DNA from 4 places in the Streptomyces sp. NPDC048270 genome. Region 2 is predicted to be linked to each of the others. Evidence: riboswitches for the same ligand, from Rfam matches in the RefSeq annotation. Region 2 holds a riboswitch; each other region holds the start of a gene.
What was found. A riboswitch is a leader RNA that binds a small molecule or an ion and turns the genes downstream of it on or off. The one in region 2 is predicted to bind cobalamin.
Positions count from the first base shown of each region.

Region 1: it holds a riboswitch for cobalamin, as region 2 does, so the genes downstream of both, AB0D66_RS09140 (ABC transporter substrate-binding protein) here and AB0D66_RS03580 (ribonucleoside-diphosphate reductase subunit alpha) in region 2, are expected to answer to the same signal.
Region 3: it holds a riboswitch for cobalamin, as region 2 does, so the genes downstream of both, AB0D66_RS12900 (acyl-CoA thioesterase) here and AB0D66_RS03580 (ribonucleoside-diphosphate reductase subunit alpha) in region 2, are expected to answer to the same signal.
Region 4: it holds a riboswitch for cobalamin, as region 2 does, so the genes downstream of both, metE (5-methyltetrahydropteroyltriglutamate--homocysteine S-methyltransferase) here and AB0D66_RS03580 (ribonucleoside-diphosphate reductase subunit alpha) in region 2, are expected to answer to the same signal.

Region 1 is NZ_JBEZLV010000007.1:43,046-47,044, forward strand. It holds gene AB0D66_RS09135 (iron ABC transporter permease) at 1-301, opposite strand, end outside; gene AB0D66_RS09140 (ABC transporter substrate-binding protein) at 298-1,545, opposite strand; cobalamin riboswitch at 1,951-2,073, opposite strand; gene AB0D66_RS09145 (DUF4142 domain-containing protein) at 2,373-3,074, shown strand; gene AB0D66_RS09150 (DUF1996 domain-containing protein) at 3,089-3,999, shown strand, end outside.
Region 2 is NZ_JBEZLV010000003.1:64,547-68,545, reverse strand. It holds gene AB0D66_RS03600 (carbon starvation CstA family protein) at 1-199, shown strand, start outside; gene AB0D66_RS03595 (YbdD/YjiX family protein) at 199-393, shown strand; gene AB0D66_RS03590 (Uma2 family endonuclease) at 444-1,028, opposite strand; gene AB0D66_RS03585 (GNAT family N-acetyltransferase) at 1,107-1,601, shown strand; cobalamin riboswitch at 1,646-1,775, shown strand; gene AB0D66_RS03580 (ribonucleoside-diphosphate reductase subunit alpha) at 1,917-3,999, shown strand, end outside.
Region 3 is NZ_JBEZLV010000011.1:106,140-110,138, forward strand. It holds gene AB0D66_RS12890 (iron ABC transporter permease) at 1-662, opposite strand, end outside; gene AB0D66_RS12895 (ABC transporter substrate-binding protein) at 740-1,729, opposite strand; gene AB0D66_RS12900 (acyl-CoA thioesterase) at 2,096-2,539, opposite strand; cobalamin riboswitch at 2,607-2,832, opposite strand; gene AB0D66_RS12905 (2OG-Fe(II) oxygenase) at 3,024-3,881, shown strand; gene AB0D66_RS12910 (methionyl-tRNA formyltransferase) at 3,930-3,999, opposite strand, start outside.
Region 4 is NZ_JBEZLV010000007.1:62,607-66,605, forward strand. It holds gene metE (5-methyltetrahydropteroyltriglutamate--homocysteine S-methyltransferase) at 1-2,268, opposite strand, end outside; cobalamin riboswitch at 2,434-2,654, opposite strand; gene AB0D66_RS09225 (3-hydroxybutyryl-CoA dehydrogenase) at 2,760-3,671, opposite strand; gene aceB (malate synthase A) at 3,668-3,999, opposite strand, start outside.

The DNA of each region.
Region 1 (3,999 bases), on a different contig from region 2:
AGAACGGATCGGCCAGCGCGTTGCGGAACAGGGTCTGCATCTGTACGCCGGCGACCGCGAGCGCGGCTCCGACGGCGGTGGCGGTCAGGGCGCGCGGCAGCCGCACCTCTTGGACGATCACGGCCCAGCGCGGGTCGCCGCCGCCCGCGCCGGACAGGACCCGGACCACCTCGGCGACCGGTACCCGGTACGAGCCGGTGGCGATGGTGAGGACGAACAGGGCGGCCGTGCCGGCCGCGAGCGCCGCGAAGACGGCGGCGCGCCGTCGTCGCGGCGTCGTACGCGGTTCCCGTGTGCTCACGCCTTCGGCACCTTGGCGTAGAAGGTGAAGGCGTGGTCCTGGGACTCGTCGGGGTGGAGGAGGGCGTAGAGGTCCGCGAGGACCAGGTCGGGGCGCAGGACCCCGCGCTCGAAGTAGTCGTTGCCGCCCTCGGGGCCGAGCGCCTTGGTGTTCGTCCAGACCTCGCCGCCGGTGACGGCCTTCAGCTCGCCGTAGCGGCGGTCGGCCTTCACGGCGTCGCCCGTGGACGCCCACTTCTCGCCGACCAGCCACAGCGGCGCGTCGCCGCCCTTGGCGTAGACGGCTTCGAAGGTGAGCTGGAGGTTTCCGGTGCCGGGGTCCTCGGCCCAGGGGTACGTGCCGCCCGCGTCCTTGATCAGCTTGCCGGCGTAGCCGCCGCCGGGGGCCATGTTCCAGGTGCCCTGGTACATGGTGCCCGGCAGCACCTGGACCGGCCGGCCCGCCGAGACCGCCGCGGCGGCCTTGGCGGCGACCTTCCCGTAGTCGCCCTCGACCGTGTCGAACACCTCGGCGGCGCGCTTCTCCGCCCCGGTGAGCGCGGCCATGGCCTTGACCCACTCGGCCCTGCCGAGGGGGCTCGGCTCCAGCCACTCGGCATTGGCGACGACGGCGATGCCGGCCTGGCGCAGCTTGGGGTACTGGGGGTCGTCGGTGCCCTGGGTCATCAGCACGTCAGGCTTGGCGCCGATGACCGACTCGGCGTTGAGCGTGCGGTCCTTGGCGTACTCGACGACCTTGCCCGCCCGGACCCGCTCGCGGACCTCGGCCGAGCTGATGTGCTTGGCGCCCGCCACTCCGGTCAGTACGTCGAGGGTGCCGGTCTCGGTCAGCAGCGGCAGGTGGGTGGTGGAGGCGGAGTACAGGCTCTTGACCGGGACGGACAGCTGCTGGGCGAAGGCCAGCTCTGCGTCGAGAACCGGCTTCGGGGCACCGCACTTGACCAGCACGTACGACTCGGGCTTGGCCTTCGGATAGGGCTCGTTGACCGTGAGCACCTGGTAGCTCTTCTCGTACCGCAGGGAGAAGTTCTTGGCGTGCCGCACGGTCGACTTGACCGGGAAGTAGTCCTTCTCCGGGTCGAAGTCGGTGATGCAGCCGGCGCTTTCGCCCCCGGCCGCTCCGGCGGTCCCCGATCGGGCCGGATCGCCGCCGCAGGCGGTGAGCGCCAGGGCGAGCCAGGGCGCGAGCAGCGTCGCGAGGACGGCGGACGGGCGGCGGGCGGGCAGGGGTGGTCGTACGGGCACGGGAGCTCCTGGAGGCGTGCGTCGGACGCGCACCGGAAACCACCGGGGCGCGCGGAGGGGAGGGCGGGGCGGAAAGAGGGAATTCCGGGGCTGGGAAGGGTTCTTCAGCGCCCGGACGGAAGCGCGGGGCCGGGGGCCGGGACGGCCTGCCGGCGCGGTCGGCCGAACCTGACGGGTCCGGCGAACCCGACGGGTCCGGCGAACCAAACGGGTCCGGCGAACGAAACGGGTCCGGCGAACCGGCTGGGGAGACCGGACGCGCAACGGCGGGCCGGGCCGGCGGGGCGGCCGGGCCGGCCCTCACGGGCAGCGGGCGGCGCAGGGGTCACACAAGCACGCGGGCACACGAGTGCCACCGTCCTCTCTCGGGGAAATCCGCCCCGGGGCATCGAGGTGCGACGGCGTGAGTCTCCTGACTCGGGATCGGCGCTTCTCCGGCCTTCCCGCCCGGTCGGGCGGTGGCATCGGCGGAGTCGCTCCCCCTTCACAGTGGCGGTACCGTGCCGGATTTACACCGGCTTCCTCGTTCCGCCGTCGCTTGACGGCCGAAGCATCCCAGACCGGCGCGCCCTCCCGCCAGTCCCTCAACTGCGCCTCGAGCGGGGGACGTCGCCGGCCACCCCGTCGGGGCAGGGCGCGGCGCGGCAAGATATCAGCCCTTCGGGGACTTGCCCGGATGTTTATCCAATGGTGATGGTCCTGCCGACAGGCCACCACCCGTGGCACTAGCGTCCCGTGACACCCCGGGAATGCGGGTGTGCAACGCACGGCGCGTGCGGACCCTCCGGCCCCGCTGCCCCTCCCGGCCCACGGACCTAGGAGGCACTGTGCTGTCATTCGGGCGGCGTTCCGTCAGCAGGTTTTCGGTCGCCACGAGATACACGATCGGCAGCGGCTTCGTCATCACCGCACTCGCCGTCACGCTGATCGCGCTGCTGATCCCCGTGGAGAGGTTCGGCACGCAGGCCTCGGCCTCGGCCGCACGCCCGGCCGCCGAGGACGACGGCGCCGGGATCATGAGTACGCCGTACGGGCCGCTGACCCCCACGGACCGGGACTTCGTGCGCAAGGTACGGCTCGCCGGCCTGTGGGAGCTGCCCGCCGGACGGCAGGCCCAGCAGCGCGGCACGCGCGGCACCGTGCGCACCGCCGGCGAACACCTCGTGGAGGGCCACACCGAGCTCGACCGGCAGGTGATCCAGGTGGGCCAGGCCCTCGGGGTCGACCTGCCCAACCAGCCGTCCGAGCAGCAGCGGGGATGGCTGGGCCAGCTGACCCGCGCCCAAGGGGACGAGTACGAGCGGCTGTTCATCCAGCTGCTGCGCCGAGCGCACGGAAAGGTGTTCGCCCTGCTGGCCCAAGTACGGGCGCAGACCCGCAACTCCATGGTCCGCACCCTGGCCACGTCCGCCAACGCCACGGTCCTGGACCACATCACGGTCCTCGAGGACAGCGGGCTGGTCGACTTCGACGCGCTCAACGTCCCCGACGGGACCCCTGCTCCGTCCGATGTCCGATCGACGAAGTGAAGTGAAGTGATCGCATGAGTGAAAAGGGCCATAAACGCCCCCGGTTGACGAACAAGCTGCTGGCCGTGGTCTCCGCGCTGGTCCTGGGCGGCGGCGGGGTCGCCGTCGTGGCGGGCAGCGCGAACGCGGGCCAGGAGGGCCGCCTCGACTCGGCCGGGGCCGCGCAGGTGACCGACACCATCGACTGCCCCGACGTCGGTGACCGGCTGACCTCCGTACCCGACCAGGCCCGGGCCGAGGTCGACGAGGGCCTCGGCGACCTGGACGTCCAGGTCGCCGACGCCTACCGGCGGCTCGCCGCGGGCGAGGCCCGGGGCGAGGAGCTCATGGGCGGGCTCAAACAGCAGCGCGAGCAGACCATCGGCCGCATGTCCGACGCGATAGCCCGCTCCGCGGCCCGTCCGGAGGAGCTGAAGGACCTGAGCGGCTGCGAGGTGAAGCAGGCCGCCGCGGAGGACGACGCGGGGGCCGGCGCCCAGGCGGCCGACGCGGGCGCCGCCCGGAGCACCGGCGGCAAGGGCGGCCCGGCACGCAGCGACTTCGTCGCCATCGGCAAGGTACGGCCGAACGTCCGCACTCCCGCGGCCTCGGCCGGGGCGTCCACGGGGTCCTTCAGCTCGCAGTGCGGACGCAACGAGAACGGCCACTTCAACCCCGACAACGTGATCGTCGCCCCCGGCGTCTCCAACGGCGCCCACCACATGCACGACTACGTGGGCAACGAGTCCACCGACGCCTTCTCCACCAACGACAGCCTCGCCGCCTCCGGCACCACCTGCGGCAACGGCGATCTGTCCAGCTACTACTGGCCGGTGCTGCGGCTGCGCGACGGCAAGGCGGAGCGGGACGCGCAGGCGCCGGGCGGCGGCCAGGACGCGAACGTGGGCACGATCCTGCGGCCCAAGCAGGTGTCGATCACCTTCAA
Region 2 (3,999 bases):
CATCGTGCTGGCCGACGCGGCCCGGACCTGCTTCAAGGCGATCAGCAACCCGGAGTCGGCGAAGCTGGCCGAGGTCCCGTGGAGCGAGTCCAGGATCGTCGCGCCGGCGGGGCTGTTCCCGACGGCCGAGGAGAAGGCCGAGCTCGCCGCGGCGGGCCTGGACTCGGGCGGCGGGCAGGTCAAGGAGCCGGTGGCCTGATGAGCCTGCGCAGCGCACTGGCGAGGGCGCGGTACTTCGTACGGGAGTTCTCGGGTGAGGCGGCCTACGACCGGTACGTCGCCCACGCCCGCTCCCACGACCCGGACGCGGAGGTCCCGACCCGCCGCGCGTTCGAACGGGCCCGTACGGACGCCCGCGAGGCGGACCCGCGGGAGGGCTTCGGCTGCTGCTGAGCCCCGCACGTACCGAAGGCCCCGCCATCCCGGCGGGGCCTTCGGGCTGTTCAGCGTACCCAGTCCTTGAGTACCTCGGTCTGGAGTGTGATCCCGACGGGGTCGGGCAGCGCAATGTCCGTGCCGTACGGCACTACCTGGATGCCCTCGTAACGTCGGCCGTTGGGCTGGTTGTAGACGGAGACCTCGCACTTGGCCCGGTCGATCAGGAGGTAGACGGGGATGCCGGACTCCGCGTAGGCGCGAGGCTTTTCGACATGATCCCGCTGGTGGGTATCCGAATCCCACGAGGTCACCTCGACGGCCATGAGGATCGGAGCGGGGTCGACCCAGTCGCCCTGCCCCGCGAAGGCTTGGGAAGGCGCCAGCACCGCGTCCGGGATGGCTCGCCCGTCCCGGTACGCCTGAGCCTTGATCCCCTGTCCCCCATGGAGCCAGAGCTCCGGCCGGTGCTGCATGCAGAGCCGCGTCAGCCACTGGATGATCATCTGGTGGTCGCCGTCCGGCATGGCCTTGCTCCTGATAACCCCGTCGATGAATTCGAGCCGCGTCCCCTCCCTCTCCTTGGCCGCTACGCGTGCGACGGCTTCGAAGTCCTCAGTCGGCATGTGGGGACGGTCGGTCATCGCGGTCATGCCTCACTCACCTTCATCGACGGTGCTGCCTCCGACGATAGCGCCGGGCACCGGCACCCGTCCGGCACACTCGACCCCATGGACATCGTGATCAGGGCGGCGCTGCCCGCCGAGTACGAGCAGCTGGGTGAGATCACCGCGCAGGCCTATCTGGGCGACGGCCTGCTGGGCTCCGGCGAGGCGTTCTACGCGGCGGTGCTGCGCGATGTCGCCGGACGGGCCGCCGACGGGGAGGTGCTCGTGGCCGTCGAGGAGGGGGCCCTGCTCGGCGGGGTGACCTTCGCGCCGCCCGGCAGCCCGCTGGCCGACATAGCCGGGCCCGGCGAGGCCGAGTTCCGGATGCTGGCCGTCTCCCGCGAGGCGCGGGGACGCGGCGCCGGCGAGGCGCTGGTGCGGGCGTGCGCGGCCCGTGCGCGGGAGCTGTCGGGCGTCACGCACCTGGTGCTGTCCACCCAGCGCGGCATGACCGGGGCCCAGCGGATCTACGAGCGGCTCGGTTTCGTCCGTACGCCGGAGCGGGACTGGGCGCCGGTTCCCGGGCTCACCTTGCTCACGTACCGTCTGGAGCTGTAGCCACACCGACACAACATGTGGGGGGTCACGCAACGGCGGCCCCCCACATGTATGCTCATGCCTGCTGTCGCCGCAGGGGAATCCGGTGCGAATCCGGAACTGTCCCGCAACGGTATGAAGTGTCCGGCTACCGGACATGAAGTCCGAGGACCTGCCGACGGTGCGCCCGGGTCGACCGAACCGGGTGCCGATACGTCCGGGCCTCGCGGTTGGGCCGGTGGACGCCATGCGGTGTACGCGTTCCTGCCACGCCCGCATGCGCCTCCCCGTGCCCGCCCGCCGTCGATCCGGGCCGAGCGAGGGAGAGCTCCCGCCGTGACCATCGCGCCTTCCGCACCGCGCGCCGAGTCCGTTTCTGGCGACAACACCGAGGGCCCGGGGGCCACGCTGCTGCGTACCCTCACCGAACTGACGGCGGACCTCCCCGACACCGACCCCGGCCGGGTCGCCGCCGCCGCGCTGCGCGGTCGCAGCGCCGCCGCCGACGAGGCCGAACTGCGCGGGCTGGCCACCGAGGCCGCCGCCGGCCTGATCTCCGAGGACCCCGCGTACTCGAGGCTCGCCGCGCGGCTGCTGACGCTGGCGGTGCGCGACGAGGCCGCGGGCCAGGGCTCCACCTCCTTCTCGGCCTCCGTCGGGGTCGGCCACCGCGAGGGCCTCATCGCCGACCGCACGGCCGAGTTCGTCCGGACCCACGCGAGCCGCCTGGACGCGCTGGTGGAGCACACCCTCGCCGAGGGTGCCGACGACCGCTTCGGCTTCTTCGGCCTGCGCACCCTGCACAGCCGCTACCTGCTGCGCCACCCGATCACCCGCCAGGTGATCGAGACCCCGCAGTACTTCATGCTGCGCGTGGCGTGCGGTCTGGCCGAGGACGAGTCCGTGCAGGCCGTCGAGGAAGTGGCCTCGCTCTACCGGCTGATGAGCCGCCTCGACTACCTGCCGTCCTCCCCCACGCTCTTCAACTCCGGCACCCGCCACCCGCAGATGTCCTCCTGCTACCTGCTGGACTCCCCGCTGGACGAGCTGGACTCGATCTACGACCGCTACCACCAGGTCGCCCGACTCTCCAAGCACGCCGGCGGCATCGGCCTGTCGTACTCCCGCATCCGCGCCCGCGGTTCGCTGATCCGCGGCACCAACGGCCACTCCAACGGCATCGTGCCGTTCCTGAAGACCCTCGACGCCTCCGTCGCCGCCGTGAACCAGGGCGGCCGCCGCAAGGGCGCCGCCGCCGTCTACCTGGAGACCTGGCACGCGGACATCGAGGAGTTCCTGGAGCTGCGCGACAACACCGGCGAGGACCAGCGCCGTACGCACAACCTGAACCTGGCCCACTGGGTGCCGGACGAGTTCATGCGCCGGGTCAACGCCGACGCCGACTGGTCGCTGTTCTCCCCGGCCGACGTGCCCGAGCTCGTCGACCTGTGGGGCGACGCGTTCGACGCCGCCTACCGCAAGGCCGAATCGGCGGGCCTGGCCCGCAAGACCATGCCCGCCCGCGACCTGTACGGCCGGATGATGCGCACCCTCGCGCAGACCGGCCAGGGCTGGATGACCTTCAAGGACGCCTCCAACCGCACGGCGAACCAGACCGCCGAGCCGGGCACCGTCGTCCACTCCTCCAACCTGTGCACCGAGATCATCGAGGTCACCAACGACGGCGAGACGGCCGTCTGCAACCTCGGCTCGGTCAACATGGGCGCCTTCGTGGTGGACGGGGGGATCGACTGGGAGCGCCTGGACGAGACCGTCCGCACCGCCGTGACCTTCCTCGACCGCGTGGTGGACATCAACTTCTACCCGACCGAGCAGGCCGGCCGCTCCAACGCCCGCTGGCGCCCGGTGGGCCTGGGCGCGATGGGCCTCCAGGACGTCTTCTTCAAGCTGAAGCTGCCCTTCGACTCCCCCGAGGCGAAGGCCCTGTCCACCAAGCTCTCCGAGCGCATCATGCTGGCCGCGTACGAGGCCTCCTGCGACCTCGCCGAGCGCAGCGGCCCGCTGCCGGCCTGGGAGCAGACCCGCACCGCCCGCGGCGTCCTGCACCCGGACCACTACGACGTGGAGCTGAACTGGCCGGAGCGCTGGGAGGCGCTGCGCGCCCGGGTCGCGAAGACCGGCATGCGCAACTCGCTGCTCCTGGCCATCGCCCCGACGGCGACGATCGCCTCGATCGCGGGCGTGTACGAGTGCATCGAGCCGCAGGTCTCCAACCTCTTCAAGCGCGAGACGCTGAGCGGTGAGTTCCTCCAGGTCAACGCCTACCTGGTGGAGGAGCTGAAGCAGCTCGGCGTGTGGGACGCGCAGACCCGCGAGGCGCTGCGCGACGCGTCCGGCTCGGTGCAGGGCTTCGGCTGGATCCCGGCCGAGGTGCGCGAGCTGTACCGCACGGCGTGGG
Region 3 (3,999 bases), on a different contig from region 2:
GGCCGGCAGACGCCCAGCAGGACGGCCGTACCGATCAGGACCGCACCCACCGGGATCCACACCGTGGTCCACGTGGTGCCCGCCAGTCCGCCGAGCATCCAGCGCAGTGCGGACTGCGTCTTGTGCGGATCGTTCGAGGTGACGACCAGGAAGCTGGCCACCGCCGACAGCACCTCGGCCGTGGCCACACCCGCCAGCACCAGCCGCACCGTCGTCATCCTGCCGCCGGAGCGGGCCAGGAAGTAGACGGCGACCAGGGCGGCGAGGGCCCCGCAGAAGGCCGCGACGGGGAGGGTGAACAGCCCGAAGAAGGTCAGGTTCAGGACCAGCACGAGCACCGCGCCGACCGACGCACCCGAGGACACGCCCAGCAGCATCGGGTCGGCCAGCGGGTTGCGGACCAGCGCCTGGAGCGCCATCCCGGCCACCGACAGGCCCGCGCCCACCACGCCGGCCAGCAGCACCCGGGGCAGGCGGACGTCGATGACGATCGTCTCGCGCACCGGCGTCCACGTCGGCTCGGCGAGGGCCGGGTGCACGCGGTGCAGCAGGATGCTCCACACCTGGTCGGCCGGGACACTGATGGAGCCCGCCGCGATCCCGGCCGTCGCGGCGCCGGCCACGAGCAGGCCCAGGAGGGCCAGCACCAGGCCGTACGGGATCCCGGGGCGGCGCCCGGCGGCCGGCGGCCGGCCCTCCTCGCGGGGGCCGGCCGCCTGGGCCGGGGCCTTCACCTCGGTCACCGGACCCGGCCGGGGTGGAGCTGCTTCGCCAGCGACTCGACGGCCGCGGGCATCCGCACGCCGAGCACCGTGGAGGACAGGGGCAGCACCGCGAACCGCTGGTTCTTGATCGCGGGCACGTCCTTCAGCGCCGGGTGGGCGAGCAGGAACTTCTTCTTGTCCTCGACGGACTGGTCGCCGTAGTCGTAGATGACGATGGCCTCGGGGGCGCGCTGCGCGACCTGCTCGAACGAGACGTCGCCGAAGGCCTTGTCCAGGTCGGCGAAGAGGTTCTCCCCGCCGGCCCGCCGCATCATGTCGTTGCCGATGCCCTTGCCGCCCGCGGTGAAGGCCGTCTTGTCGCCGCTGTCGTACACGAAGAGCTTGACCGGGGTGACGCCGGAGAGCTGGGCCTCGACCTTGTCGAGGGTGGCGTGCAGGGCCGCCAGCCGCTCCTCGGCCCGCTCGGGCACGCCGAAGATCTTGCCGAGGGTGCGGATCTCCTCGTCCATGGAGGCCGCGTTCACCGGTCCGGTGGGGCATTCCTCGGTGTTGAGGTGGGTGTTGATCCCGGCCTTGGTGAAGGCGGCCCGGCCGCGCCCCTCCTTCTCGTCGAAGGTGGACTTCCACCCGCCGTAGACGAAGTCGGGCTCGGCCTCCAGGAGCGCCTCGAAGGAGGGGTACTCCTCGGAGATGACCTTCACGCCGTCGTAGGCGGCCTGGTAGTCGGGCAGGATCTTGTCGTCGAGGTAGCCGGTGCCCACCATCGACTTCTCCAGGCCGAGGGCCAGCATGACCTCGGTGGCGTGCTGGTTCAGCGAGACGGCGCGCTGCGGGGGGCGCTGATAGGTCGTGCTCACGCCGCAGTTGTCGACCGTGAGCGGGAATCCCTTGACGCCGGCAGCCGCCTGCGGGGCGGCGGAGGGCGTGGCGGCGCCCCCGCAGCCGGATATCAACAGGGCTGTGGCGAGGGCGGACAGCAGGGATTTGGGGTGGATGCGGGGCATGGGTGGTCCTCTCACCGCGGATGGATCGGATGGACGGGACGGATCGGATGGACGGGACGGATCGGATGGACGGATCGGATGCGTCGGACGGTCTTCGCGCCGTGCCGGCGGCAGGCCGGGGCGGCTCGGTTCGGCTCGGCTCGGCGCAGGCCGGGCCGACCGGCGCCGGTCGGGAGGGAGCGTGCGGCCGGCCCGGGGGGAACCGCGCACGGTCGTCGAGGGGTGGGGATGGCGTGCAGGGGCGCACGGGGGGCGCGTACGGCGGCTCGCGCCACGCGGTTCCGGACCTGAGGAGGCATGTCCGCGCCGCACCGGGGCCGTTCGCGGACGGGAGCCTCACGGGCCCCCGGGCGTACGGCCCTTCGCCTACGAGGGAAGCGCCCCGGGGACGTCGAGGGTGGGGACGGGACGCGGCTCGCCCTCGGCGTTGACGGCGACGAAGGTCAGTCGGGCGGTGGCCACTTGCGTGGTGGGGCCCGAGGCGTTCCAGCGCTCGGCCCCGACGCGCACGCCGACCGTCATCGACGTCCGGCCGGCGCGTACCAGCTCGGCGTCGACGCTGAGCAGGTCACCGGCGCGCACCGGTGCCAGAAACGCCATCCCGTCCACGGCCACGGTGACGGCGGGGCCGTCGGCGTGGCGTCCGGCGGCGGCAGCGGCGGCGTCGTCGATGAGCTTCATCACCACGCCGCCGTGGATGGTGCCGTAGAGGTTGGTGTCGTGCTCGCTCATGATGTGGGCGAGCGTCACCCGGGAGTCGCCCGGGTTCTTGGCGACGCACCTCACGGCGGCAGCGGTCTGGTCGGCCACGTCAACTCTCCTTCGCGAGTCGCGGCAGAAAGGCCCCGGAGAGTCTTCTCCGGCACCCCGCATGACGTTTCGGCATGCGGGCAGTGGCAGGTCTTCGGACTCGCGGACACGCCTGCCGGTCTCCCGGCGGGCACCTAGTGGCCGTCGCTTCCCGGAACCGGTTCCGGCTCCAGTGCGTATGACGGCGGTCGTTCCCGCTCACCGCTGCGGGGCAGTCCCGGATTCCCACCGGGTTCCCTCTTGCGACGCATCCCGCCTGGCGGACGGGGCGAACCAGCTGCGCTCACACCCTACCCGGCGCCATCACCGGCCTGACCAGCCCTCCGTCCGGTGCCGTGGGCGCGGGCGGACCGGCCCCGGGCGGCAGCGGGGGCCCTGGCCCGGCGACCGCCGGGCGGGGCGGGGTACCGGCGTGGCGGCGTACTCCCGTGCGCCCCGCGTGCTCCTTCGACGGCTTCGGCGGCCCCGCGTACGGTTCCGGGCCATGAGTGGATACGCGATGGAACCGGCCGCGTCCAGGGAAATCGGTACCGATGCCCTGCCCCCCTCCGACCAGTGGTCCACCGCTCCTGTGGTGGCGGCCCCCGTTTGCCGCTTCGAGAACTTCCTCGGCGCCGAGCGCGCCGCCACCCTACTGGAGTACGCGATCTCCCGGCAGGCCGACTTCAACGCGGGGACGGTCCTCGACCCGCTGTCGGGCCAGGTCTCCCACAAGGGCCGCAGCTCCCTCGTACTCCCCGTGACCAGCGCCGTGTTCAGCGCGCACCTCGCGGACTGCCTGCCGCTCGTCCAGGAGGTCCTCGGCCACCGGACCGCGCTCACGCAGACCCTGACCGTCCTGACGGCGCACGGCGAAGGCGGCCACTACGGCATGCACACCGACGCCTCACGGGTCCGCGACGTCGGCACGGCCGTGTCGGCGGTGTACTACCTGCACCGCCGGCCCCGCGGCTTCGACGGCGGACGGCTGCGGCTGTACGACACCGTGCTGAACGAGGGCGGGGCCAGGCCGGCGGACTCCTACCGCACGATCGAGCCCGAGCACGACACCATCGTGTTCTTCCCGGCCAGCGCCTACCACGAGGTCGTCCCGTCCACGTGCGCCAGCGGGCTGTTCGCCGACAGCCGGTTCACCCTGACGACGTGGATCAGCGGGCCCGGGCGCGCGACGGCGCCGCCCGCCGCGGCCTTCGAGATCTGGCCGTGGATGGCCCGCGCGGCCGAACGCACCCGCCCGCTCGCGGACGCCGCCCGCGACCACGACGGCGCCGACCCCATCGGCCTGCCGCCCGCCGATCCCGCCACCCGGCTCACCCTGCCCGCACCCCGCACGACGCCGTGACCGCTGCCCGCGCGGGCAGCGGTCACGGGAACCGGCCGGCCCCCGGGGTCAGGGCCGCTGGGTCAGGTATCCGCCCATGGAGGTGAAGTGCTCGGCCGCGGGCAGCTCCCGGCCGTCC
Region 4 (3,999 bases), on a different contig from region 2:
GGAGGCCCTGGTCTCGGGCCAGCCGCGGGTCTTCAGCCCGCAGTCGGGGTTGACCCACAGCCGTTCGGCCGGGATGGCCCCAAGTCCCCTGCGCAGCAGCTCCGCGGCCTCCCCGGCGGAGGGGATCCGCGGGGAGTGGATGTCCCAGACGCCCGGGCCGACCTCGCGCGGGTAGCCGGCGCCGGCGAGCTCGTCGGCCACCCGCATGTGGGAGCGCGCGGCCTCCAGGCTGATGACGTCGGCGTCGAGTTCCTCGATGGCCTCGACGATGTCGCCGAACTCGGCGTAGCACATGTGGGTGTGGATCTGGGTGTCCGGCCGGACCCCGCTGGTGGTGAGGCGGAAGGACTCGGTCGCCCAGGCCAGGTAGGCGGCGTGGTCGGCCGCCCGGAGCGGCAGGGTCTCGCGCAGGGCGGGCTCGTCGACCTGGATCACCGAGGTACCCGCCGCCTCCAGGTCGTCGACCTCGTCGCGCAGGGCGAGCGCGACCTGCCGGGCGGTGTCGCCCAGCGGCTGGTCGTCGCGTACGAAGGACCAGGCGAGCATGGTCACCGGGCCGGTCAGCATGCCCTTGACCGGCTTGGCCGTCCGGGACTGCGCGTACGCCGTCCACCGCACGGTCATCGGCTCGGGGCGGGAGATGTCCCCGGCCAGGACCGGCGGGCGCACGTAGCGCGTGCCGTAGGACTGGACCCAGCCGTGCTGGGTGGCCAGGTATCCGGTGAGCTGCTCCGCGAAGTACTGGACCATGTCGTTGCGTTCGGGCTCGCCGTGCACGAGGACGTCGATGCCGGTCTTCTCCTGGAAGGCGATGACCTCGCGGATCTCGGCCTCGATGCGGCCGTCGTAGCCGTCGGCGTCCAGGCGGCCGGCGCGCAGGTCGGCGCGGGCGGTGCGCAGTTCGGCGGTCTGCGGGAAGGAGCCGATGGTCGTCGTGGGCAGCAGCGGCAGCCCCAGGTGGGCCCGCTGGGCCGCCGCGCGCCGGTCGTAGGGCTGGGAGCGGCGGCCGTCGCTGTCGGTGACGGCCGCGGTCCGGGCCCGTACGGCCGGATCGCGGGTGATCGCGGAGTTCGCCCGGGAGGCCAGGTCGGCGCGGTTGGCGGCGAGTTCGGCCGCGATGGCGCCGGTGCCCGAGGCGAGGCCCCGGGCGAGGGTGGTGATCTCGGTGGTCTTCTGGCGGGCGAAGGCCAGCCAGCGGCGGATCTGCGGGTCGATGTCCCGTTCGGCGCCCGCGTCCAGCGGTACGTGGAGGAGGGAGCAGGAGGCGGCGACGTCGACGCGGTCGGCGAGGCCGAGCAGGGTGGCGAGGGTGGTGAGGGACTTCTCGTGGTCGTTGATCCAGATGTTGCGGCCGTCGACCACGCCCGCGACCAGGCGCTTGCCGGGCAGTCCGCCGGCCGCCGCGAGGTCGTCGAGGTTGGCGGCGGCCCGCTCGGTGAAGTCGAGGGCGAGTCCTTCGACGGGTGCCTTGGCCAGCACGGGCAGGGCCTCGCCGAGCCGGTCGAAGTACGTGGCGACCAGCAGCTGGGGGCGCTGGGTCCGGGGCAGGCCGCCGAGCTCGCGGTAGGCCCGGGCGGCGGTGCCCAGTTCGGCCGGGGTGCGGTCCTGCACCAGGGCCGGCTCGTCCAGCTGGACCCATTCGGCGCCGGCCGCGCGCAGGTCTGCGAGGACCTGCGCGTACACGGGCAGCAGCCGGTCGAGCAGCGTGATCGGCCGGAAGTCCTCGGCCACCCCGGGGGCGGGCTTGGCGAGCAGGAGGTAGGTGACGGGGCCGACCAGGACCGGGCGGGCCCCGAGGCCCAGGGCCAGGGCCTCCCGCAGTGCGGCGACCTGCCGGGTGGAGTCGGCGGTGAACCGGGTGTCGGGCCCGAGTTCGGGCACCAGGTAGTGGTAGTTGGTGTCGAACCACTTGGTCATCTCCAGCGGCGCCGCGTCCTGGGTGCCGCGGGCCATGGCGAAGTATCCGTCGAGGGCGTCGGCATCGAACGCGGCGCGGTGGCGGTCGGGGACGGCGCCGAGCATGACGCTGGTGTCGAGGACGTGGTCGTAGTACGAGAAGTCGCCGGTGGGGACCTCGGTGATGCCGGCGCCGGCCAGTTGGAGCCAGTTCGCCCGGCGCAGGTGCGCGGCGGTCTCGTGGAGGGCTTCGGCGCTGACGCGGCCCTTCCAGTAGCCCTCGACGGCCTTCTTCAGTTCACGGTTCGGCCCCTGGCGGGGGTAGCCGTACACGGTGGCTTCCACGGCGGCGGCTGCGGACTCGGTTGTCACGGAACTCTCCTTCGCGAGCTTGTCTCCATGAGTCCCGGTGGCGGGACGTGGGGCGCGAAGGGGTCACGGACCGGACGGTCCGCCGGGGCGCGCTGCGCCGCCGTGACCGTCCGAGATCTGTTCGCCGACCCGCCCACGAGGTCACCGGGATGTCCGCGCACGGCTGTGCGTGCGCGGGCAACGGGCAGGTCTTCGGACTTGCGGGCACGTCTGCCCTTCGGGCAGACACCTAGTGGCCGTCGCTTCCCAGACCCGTCCGGGCCCAGTGCGTATGACGGCGGTCGTTCCCGCTCACCGCTGCGGGGCAGTCCCGGATTCCCACCGGGTTCCCTCTTACGACGCATCCCGCCTGGCGGACGGGGCGAACCAGCTGCTGCCGATCAGCGTAGGCGCAGGTTCTGGAGGAGCGGTACAGCGGCCCGCATGCCGGACGGTGACGTGGGCCACGCCGGGGCCCGCCCCGTGCCCGCCACCCCCCGCCCCTCCTCCCGTCAGCGCCGGTCGTACGTGTGGAAGCCGCGGCCGCTCTTGCGGCCCAGCAGCCCCGCCTGGACCATCCGCCGCAGCAGCGGGGGCGGTGCGTAGAGGGGTTCCTTGAACTCCTCGTACAGCGACTGCGCGATGGCCGCGACCGTGTCCAGTCCGATCAGGTCGGCGAGCTTGAGCGGGCCCATGGGGTGGGCGCAGCCCAGTTCCATGCCGGCGTCGACGTCGGCGGCGCTCGCGAAGCCGGACTCGGCCATCCGGACGGCCGAGAGCAGGTACGGGACGAGCAGGGCGTTGACGACGAAGCCGGCCCGGTCCTGGGAGCGGATGGCGGTCTTGCCCAGGCTGTCGCGGGCGAAGGCCTCCACCCGCTCGGCGGTCTCGCGGGTGGTGTGCAGGGAGGAGACGATCTCGACCAGCGGCAGGACGGGTACGGGGTTGAAGAAGTGCAGGCCCACGACGCGGTCCGCGCGGCCGGTGGCCATCGCGAGGCGCATGACGGGGAGGGCGGAGGTGTTCGTCGCGAGGACCGCGGCCGGATCCTCGACGATCTTGTCGAGGGCCGTGAAGACCTCCTCCTTGACCTCCGGGTTCTCCACGACGGCCTCGATGACGAGCTGCCGGTCGGCGAGGTCGTCGAGGCTGCCCGAGAAGACGAGCCGGGCGAGGGCGTCCTCGGCGGTGAGCCGGTCCAGTTTGCCGCGCTGGACGGCGCGTTCGAGGGACACGGCCACGCGTTCGCGGGCGGCGCGGGCCCCGGTGGCGTCGGCCTCGTAGACCACGGTGTCGAGGCCGGCGCGGGCGCAGACCTCGGCGATCCCGGCGCCCATCTGGCCGCCGCCGACGATGCCGACCCGGCGGATGCCTCCCTCGGCGGGTGCGGGAACGGGTGCGGGGATCGGGACCGCGGTGCTCATGAGCGGGCCTCCGGACGGACCAGGTGGCGGATGTACGCGTCGGGGGTGAAGAAGGCGGGCAGCTCCCGCTCGAACACGGTGCGCTCGAAGACGGCGCGGGCCTCGGCGACCAGGGCTTGCGGCTGCTCCTCGGCGAGCGCCGCGCAGGCGGCGTCGAGGAGTGTGCGTACGGCCGCCTGGTCCGTGCTGCGGTGGCGCAGCCACTGCCAGAGCTGCACGCGGGCGATCTCCGCGGTGGCCGCGTCCTCCATCAGCCCGTCGAGGGCGACGGCTCCGGTGCCGCGCAGCCAGGCGTCGAAGTACCGCAGGGCGACGCGGACGTTGGCGC